DNA from 3 places in the Thioalkalivibrio sp. ALJ4 genome. Region 1 is predicted to be linked to each of the others. Evidence: predicted binding sites of a transcription regulator. Region 1 holds the regulator's gene; each other region holds the start of a gene.
The links. The regulator sigma-54, encoded in region 1, starts transcription at its own class of promoters, with help from an activator protein. The targets are predictions, from matches to a motif close to TGGCANGNTNCNTGCTT.
Positions count from the first base shown of each region.

Region 1 (2,264 bases):
GCGGTGATGGTCCTTGACCTTTTCCTTGTGCTTGATCAGCTGACGATCCACCTTGTCGATCAGGCCATCAATCGCCGCATACATATCCTCGTGACTGGCTTCGGCGTGGATGTGATTGCCGCTGACCTGGAGATTGGCCTCCGCCTTGTTGTTCAGGTTCTGGTTTTTCTCGTGGGTCAGCACCACATGCACGTCGATCACTTTGTCGAAGTGGCGTTCCAGCTTCGCGAACTTTTCGTTCACGTAGTCGCGCAGGGCGTCGGTGATATCGACGTGATGGCCGGTCAGATTGATCTGCATGGTCAGGCTCCTTTTTGCTTGGTTCCACTGGGCATACTCGCCATCTGCCGGCGTTCGCTGGAAGACGGTATGTGCATAGCCTCGCGGTACTTGGCCACGGTGCGTCGGGCCACATTAATGCCCCGATCCGACAGGATCTGGGCCAGTTTTGCATCACTCAGTGGCTTGTTCGGGGTCTCGCCACCAATCAATTCCCGAATCATGGCACGGATCGCGGTCGCCGAGCATTCGCCGCCATCGGCTGTGCCAACATGGCTGGAAAAGAAGTACTTGAACTCGAATACCCCACGCGGGGTGTGCATGTATTTCTGTGTAGTCACCCTCGAGATGGTCGATTCGTGCATCTCCAGGGTCTCGGCGATATCGCGCAGGATCAGCGGTTGCATGGCAACCTCACCATGCTCGAGAAACCCCTGCTGGCGCACGACGATGGCCTGGGCGACCCGCAGCAGGGTGTCGTTCCGGCTGTGCAGGCTCTTCAGGAACCAGCGCGCCTCCTGCAACTGATCGCGCATAAACGCGCTATCACGCGCATCGGAGACCTGCCGCACCATGCCCGCATAGAGATCGTTGATGCGAATGCGCGGCGCAATCTCCGGGTTCAAGTCCACGCGCCAGCCATCGCGGTCATGGCGGACATAGACATCCGGCACGACGTATTCCGAAGTGGACTCGCTGATCTGGGCACCGGGCCGCGGATTCAGGGTGCGGATCAGGTCCAGCGCCCGCGCCAGCTCGTCCGGGTCGCGCACGCCGGACTGGCGCTGCAGGGCTCGGTAGTCCCGCTTGGCCAGGCTCTCCATGCCGTTTTCCAGGATGGCTCGAGCCGCGTCACGCGCCGGGGCATCCGGCGCCAAATGGCGCAGCTGGATCTCCAGGCACTCGCGCAGGTCCCGCGCACCGACGCCCAGCGGGTCGCACTGCTGAATCCAGTGCAGCACCGCCTCGACCTCGTCGACCCCCACGGGCTCGTCTTCGCCCTGGCTGATCATCTCCGCCAGCGCCTCGAGTTCACTGTCCAGATAGCCGTCCGGGCTGATCGCGTCGATCAGCGCCGCCCCGATCCGTTGGTCTCGTGGGGTCAGGTGGCTCAGATGCAGCTGCCAGAGCAGGTGGTCCTGCAGGCCCTCGTCCTCGCCGTCGGAGGTATTCTCCAGCGGGTCGCGGTCGTCCAGGCCGCGTGGGCTCGGGGCGGGCTCGTAGATGTCGTCCCAGCGACTGTCGGTGCTCAACTCCTCGGGGATCACGTCATCGCCAGCCGTGTCGGCCTGCATGCGATCCCCGTCGACCCGTTCGCCCCCTTCCTCCGGGCGCTCGGGCGGGGCCTCCTCGCCCTCGTCCTCCACCTGCTCGAGCATGGGGTTGCTTTCCAGCGCCTGCTGGATCTCCGCCTGCAACTCCAGCGTGGAAAGCTGCAGCAGACGGATCGCCTGTTGCAGCTGCGGGGTCATCGTCAGCGTCTGCCCCAGCTGCAGATTGAGCCCGGGTTTCAGCATCGCGGTTTGAGGTCCATGGTGACCATCAAGATCATCTTAAGGAAACACTGATCAATGTTCACAGTCGAAAGTTTTCTCCGAGATACACGCGGCGCACCTGGGGGTCGTCCAGCAGCTCCTGCGGGGTCCCGGCGCTCAGGATGCGGCCCTCACTAAGAATATAGGCCCTGTCGCAGATTCCGAGGGTCTCGCGCACGTTGTGGTCGGAAATCAGCACACCGATCCCGCGCTGGGCCAGATGCCCAATCACGGCCTGGATATCACCCACGGAAATCGGATCCACGCCGGCAAACGGTTCGTCCAGGCAGATAAAGCGCGGGTCACCGGCCAGTGCCCGCGCGATCTCGGCGCGGCGACGCTCGCCCCCGGACAGGGCAATCCCAGGGCTGTGGCGCACGGTCTCCAGCTGGAACTCCTCGATCAGGGCATCGCCGATGCGGCGTCGCTCGTGGCGGTCGAGCTCCGAGC
Region 1 is NZ_KB897917.1:972,977-975,240, reverse strand. It holds gene hpf (ribosome hibernation-promoting factor, HPF/YfiA family) at 1-300, opposite strand, end outside; gene C936_RS0104595 (RNA polymerase factor sigma-54) at 303-1,796, opposite strand; gene lptB (LPS export ABC transporter ATP-binding protein) at 1,855-2,264, opposite strand, start outside.

Region 2 (2,264 bases), 300 kb from region 1:
CGTACTGGCAGACTTGGAAATGGCCTCGACCACCTGATCGACCAGGTTTTCGTCGACAGCCACTTCCAGTTTCACCTTGGGCAGAAAATCGACCACGTACTCGGCGCCGCGATAGAGCTCGGTATGGCCGCGCTGACGACCAAAACCCTTTACTTCGGTCATGGTCATTCCTTGCACGCCGATCTCCGAGATCGCCTCGCGGACATCATCAAGCTTGAACGGCTTGATCACGGCGGTAATCATCTTCATGTCGGACTCCTTGAGCGGGGCCGCCTGAGGGCGGACCCGCAGTTACTTGAGTGGAAAAGCCGGGTTTAGAACGTCTTGGTCCAGCCCACCCAGGCGCCAACGTCCTCGTCGGACTCGTCGACGTATTCAAGGTTGAAGCTGAACTCGCCCCAGTCGCCCGCATCGCGGGTGAGGCTCGCGGTGTAGTGGGTGTAGTTGTCGAGATCGGAGTCATCGAAGTTGGTGCGGCCCACGAGGAAGCCAGCGCTATAGACATCCATGAACGGGATATCCAAGCCGGCGTAGTAGTACATATCCTTTTTCTCGAGCGCGGAATCACTGCTGTCGTTCACGACATAGGCCATACCGGCGTACAAACCAACGGGCCCGGTATCGAACGAAACTTCACCGTAGACTTCGCCGAAGTCGGCGCTCAGGGAACCGCTGTCATCGCGCGCATCGGGGTAGGCGTAATACAGATACCCAACATCGTAGCCAAAGCCATTGTCGAACTCGTCGGCAAAGCCGAGATAAAGATCCATTTCGTAGCTGGTGTCGTCGCCAAAGTCGACGTTGGAGAGCCAGGTGCCGACGTAGAAGCCGGATTCGTGCTCATAGTCGATACCGCCCTGAATTGCGGCGCCATCATCGGTTTCGGAAAAGCCGCGGAAGTAGTAGTTGGAAACCGCCCCAATGTTCACGGAAAGCTCCGCGGTGGCAGCAGAGGTAAAGGCCACACCACCGGTGGAGCCGACAGTGACGATGGCGGCGGCCAGCGCGGAACGAGTGAACTTCTTCATATTGTGTTCTCCCAGTTGTGCAATCGAGTGTCGCGTAGTCGACACCCGGTCCTTGCACAGGCCGTGCCATATCGGGAAAACGGAGCCAGATCGGCTTTTCACAACACCTGTTGCAGGTGAACGACGCCAGCACGCACAAAAGCGGTGCGCACTAAAAGTGCACACGCACCATATTGGGTCAAGGAATGATAAATCTGTGACCGGCCGCACGGCCGGGGTCGAGGCGAACTAGGACAGGAACCGACGCAAAGGGATCAGGTGGAGGCTGGCAGGGTGCCGCGTTCGACCACGATGCCGACCTCGGCCACACCGGCGACCGCGCCGGGCTTGCCCAGCTCGATGCGCACCCACGGGGTGCGAAACTCGGCCATCAGGGCCTCCGCGATCTCCTCGGCCAGGGATTCCAGCAGCGCGTGGGGTTCGCGCGTGACGATCGCGCGCACGGCATTGGCCACCGCCTCGTAATCGACCGTGTCCGTGATCTCGCCCGAGTGCGCGGCGATGCGCGTGTCGGTAGCTAGCTGGATATCAAAGCGCAGGGGGCGCTGGATGCGCTGCTCCCAATCATAGACGCCGACGACGGCATCAATGCGCAGATCCTTGAGGTAGATTCGATCCATCCCGTACCTTTGCGGTCCGGCCCTGGCGGCCGGCGCCTATCGTACTGGCTTGCCCACAGCAGGTACACCGAACCGGTATCATGGCGCGGCAGCTTCCCAAGGACATTCCTGATGCCCGAGCGCTTTCACGATCTGCCCTGGCCAGACAATCCGGAAGGGTCACCCCGAAAGGTCGGCGTGGAGATCGAGATGGCCGGCGTCTCGCTCGAACGCATGGCCGAGGCCATCCGCGCCGAGTTCGGCGGGCAGGTCCGCTGTGAAAGCCCGTTCGTCGCCCGGGTCTGCGATACGGACCAGGGTGATTTCCAGGTGGAGCTGGATGCCCGGGTACTGAAGGACCGGGCGTATCGCAGCCACCTGCGGCGGCTGGGCATAGAGCTCGACGACACCGACGAGGCGGCGCTCGACCGCTGGCTGGCCGATGCCGCCGGGCGCCTGGTACCGCACGAGATCGTCGCACCACCGATACCGGCCTCGGCGCTTCCCCGGCTGGATCGCGTTCGGGCCGCACTGCAGGAAGACGGTGCCCTTGGGACCGAGCGTTCGCTGCTCTACGCGTTCGGGCTGCAGCTCAATATCGAGGTCCACAGCACCGATGCCGCCTGGATCCTCGATG
Region 2 is NZ_KB897917.1:671,831-674,094, reverse strand. It holds gene C936_RS0103220 (P-II family nitrogen regulator) at 1-249, opposite strand, end outside; gene C936_RS0103215 (TorF family putative porin) at 315-1,028, opposite strand; gene folB (dihydroneopterin aldolase) at 1,283-1,648, opposite strand; gene C936_RS0103205 (amidoligase family protein) at 1,760-2,264, shown strand, end outside.
Region 2: C936_RS0103215 (TorF family putative porin) is a predicted target of sigma-54. The motif match lies at 1,081-1,097, and genes of this name have one in related genera.

Region 3 (2,264 bases), on a different contig from region 1:
ACCTCGTCCACGGTGCCGGCCTCGGCCTGCTCCTCCAGGAAATCCAGCGCCTCGCGACCATCCTTGAAGACCACGTACTCCCAGCCCAGGCCCTTGATCGCACCCTCGATCTGCTTGCGCGCGACCACGGAGTCATCAACGATCACAATCTTGCGCTGTCCATGCTTGGCGCGTTCTTCCTCGGCCTCCGCGCGCACCGCGTCGGATACCGTGGATGGCAACGGGTTGACGATCGACAGTACCCGTTCGACGTCAATGATCTCGACCAGCTTGTTGTCGATCTCGGTGACCGCCACCAGAAACGACTCGCGCCCGGTCCCACGAGGCGGGGACTTCACGTCTTCCCAGTTAACGTTGACGATCCGGTCGACCGCGGACACCCAGAACCCCTGTACCGACCGGTTGAACTCGGTCACCACCACCTTGTGGTCGCCCGTTTCGCCCACGGCGGTACGCAGCCCCATCGCGCGCGCCAGATCGATGATGGGGACGGTTCCGCCACGCAGGGTAGCCACACCACGCACCACACTCAGCGATCCGGGAATCTGCCGCAGCGGCGGCGACGGGATCACCTCGCGCACCTTGAATACGTTGATACCGAAAGTCTGCGAGCTCCCCAAATGAAACAGGAGCAGCTCCATACGGTTCTGCCCCACCAGCTGGGTGCGCTGATTCACATCGTCAATGAATTGACTCATTGTCCTGCTCTCCCCCTCGCCCAGCGGCCAGCCACCTCGACTCGCCGGCCCCAGTGTGCACCCCGCAGACCGACGCTGTCATGCCACAACCCGCCGTCGCATGCCGATTGCACGCGTTCTAGACCCGATAACGGCCGGCCGCTGTGACTCTTGAGGGTACGCTCCTGATTGCCTGGCATGTTTTCTGCTTGCACGTCTCTGCAAACCTCTCGAGTCCTGACAAGCCGACGCGCATCCAGACCAATGAACCAGTCAGCACGCAAACCTTCCATTCGCTCCTGGTGGCTTTCGGCCGCCATGGGCGTCGTTCTGGCCCTGGTCTCCATTGCGGCACAGGCCGAGATCGAGGCAGTGGAAAACATCCGCCTGGCGGCGGAGCGCTTCATCCAGGAGGAGTTGAACCTCACACCAGGCGACGAAGCGGTAGAGATTCAGATCGGCCGGCTGGACAACCGCCTGCGCCTGGCCCGATGCAGCGAGGCACTGGAGACCCGGTTCCCGCCCGGCGGGCGACGCGATGGCAATACGGCGGTACAGGTTCAGTGCGAGACCCCCGTCAGCTGGTCGATCTATGTGCCAGTCACGGTCGAGCGCTACGCCGAGGTGCTGGTCGCCAGCCGCAGCCTGCGACGCCAGCACACGATCCTCCCCGGCGATCTGCGCACCAAGCGAATTCAGACCTCTCGCCATGCGGGGAGCTATTTCGAGAACAAGGGCGAACTGGTGGGGCTGCAGACCCGGCGCAACATCCGGCCCGGTCAGATCCTGGGCCAGCAGCACGTCACCCAGCGCGAGGTGGTCAGCCGCGGCCAGCGCGTCACCATCCTGGCCGAGAACGGCTCGGTGGTGATCCGCATGCAGGGCGAGGCGCTGGAGAATGGCATCCTGGGCGATCGCATCCGCGTGAAGAACACCTCGTCCGGACGCGTCGTGGAAGGCGAGGTGCTCGAGTCCGGACATGTACGCGTTGCCCTGTAGAATGGCGGTGTGTCTCGTCACCATCCACAAACTGTGAAGCGAATCGAAAATTCACAGCTCAAGGGGCTACAGTTTCAGCCGGTGCTGCCGCTAACCCCTGCAGTAGAATTGCAAAAACAGGAAACCGAATAATGGATATCAAAGGCCCGAACTCCCCCGGCCTGCGCCCGGATGGCAACAGCTCGAGCGTGAAGGGCCGCGATGAGACCTCTCGCCCCGACGCAGGCGCCCAGGGCAATGCATCCTCACCCGTACGTCAGGATGACTCTGTCACCCTGACCGGCGCGGCGCAGGCAATGAACGCCGCCTCCGGGGCCGCCAGCAACGCCCCGTTCGACGAGGCGCGAGTCGCCGAGCTGCGCGAGGCCATCTCCAACGGTCAGTACCCGGTAGACAACGAACAGCTAGCCGATCGCATGATCGAGCTGGAAAGCCTGTTGCGCTAACAGAGACCCGACGATGTCGCCCGAACAACGCCACGCCTTCCTCCGCTCGCTGGAGGCCTCGATTCGGCTGAGCCACCAGATGGAGGACATCCTGCTGCAGGAGACCCGGGCGGTGGAATCACGGGCCGCCGAGACCCTGCGC
Region 3 is NZ_KB897920.1:123,029-125,292, forward strand. It holds gene C936_RS0112040 (chemotaxis protein) at 1-698, opposite strand, end outside; gene flgA (flagellar basal body P-ring formation chaperone FlgA) at 942-1,676, shown strand; gene flgM (flagellar biosynthesis anti-sigma factor FlgM) at 1,808-2,122, shown strand; gene C936_RS0112055 (flagella synthesis protein FlgN) at 2,136-2,264, shown strand, end outside.
Region 3: flgA (flagellar basal body P-ring formation chaperone FlgA) is a predicted target of sigma-54. The motif match lies at 872-888, and genes of this name have one in related genera.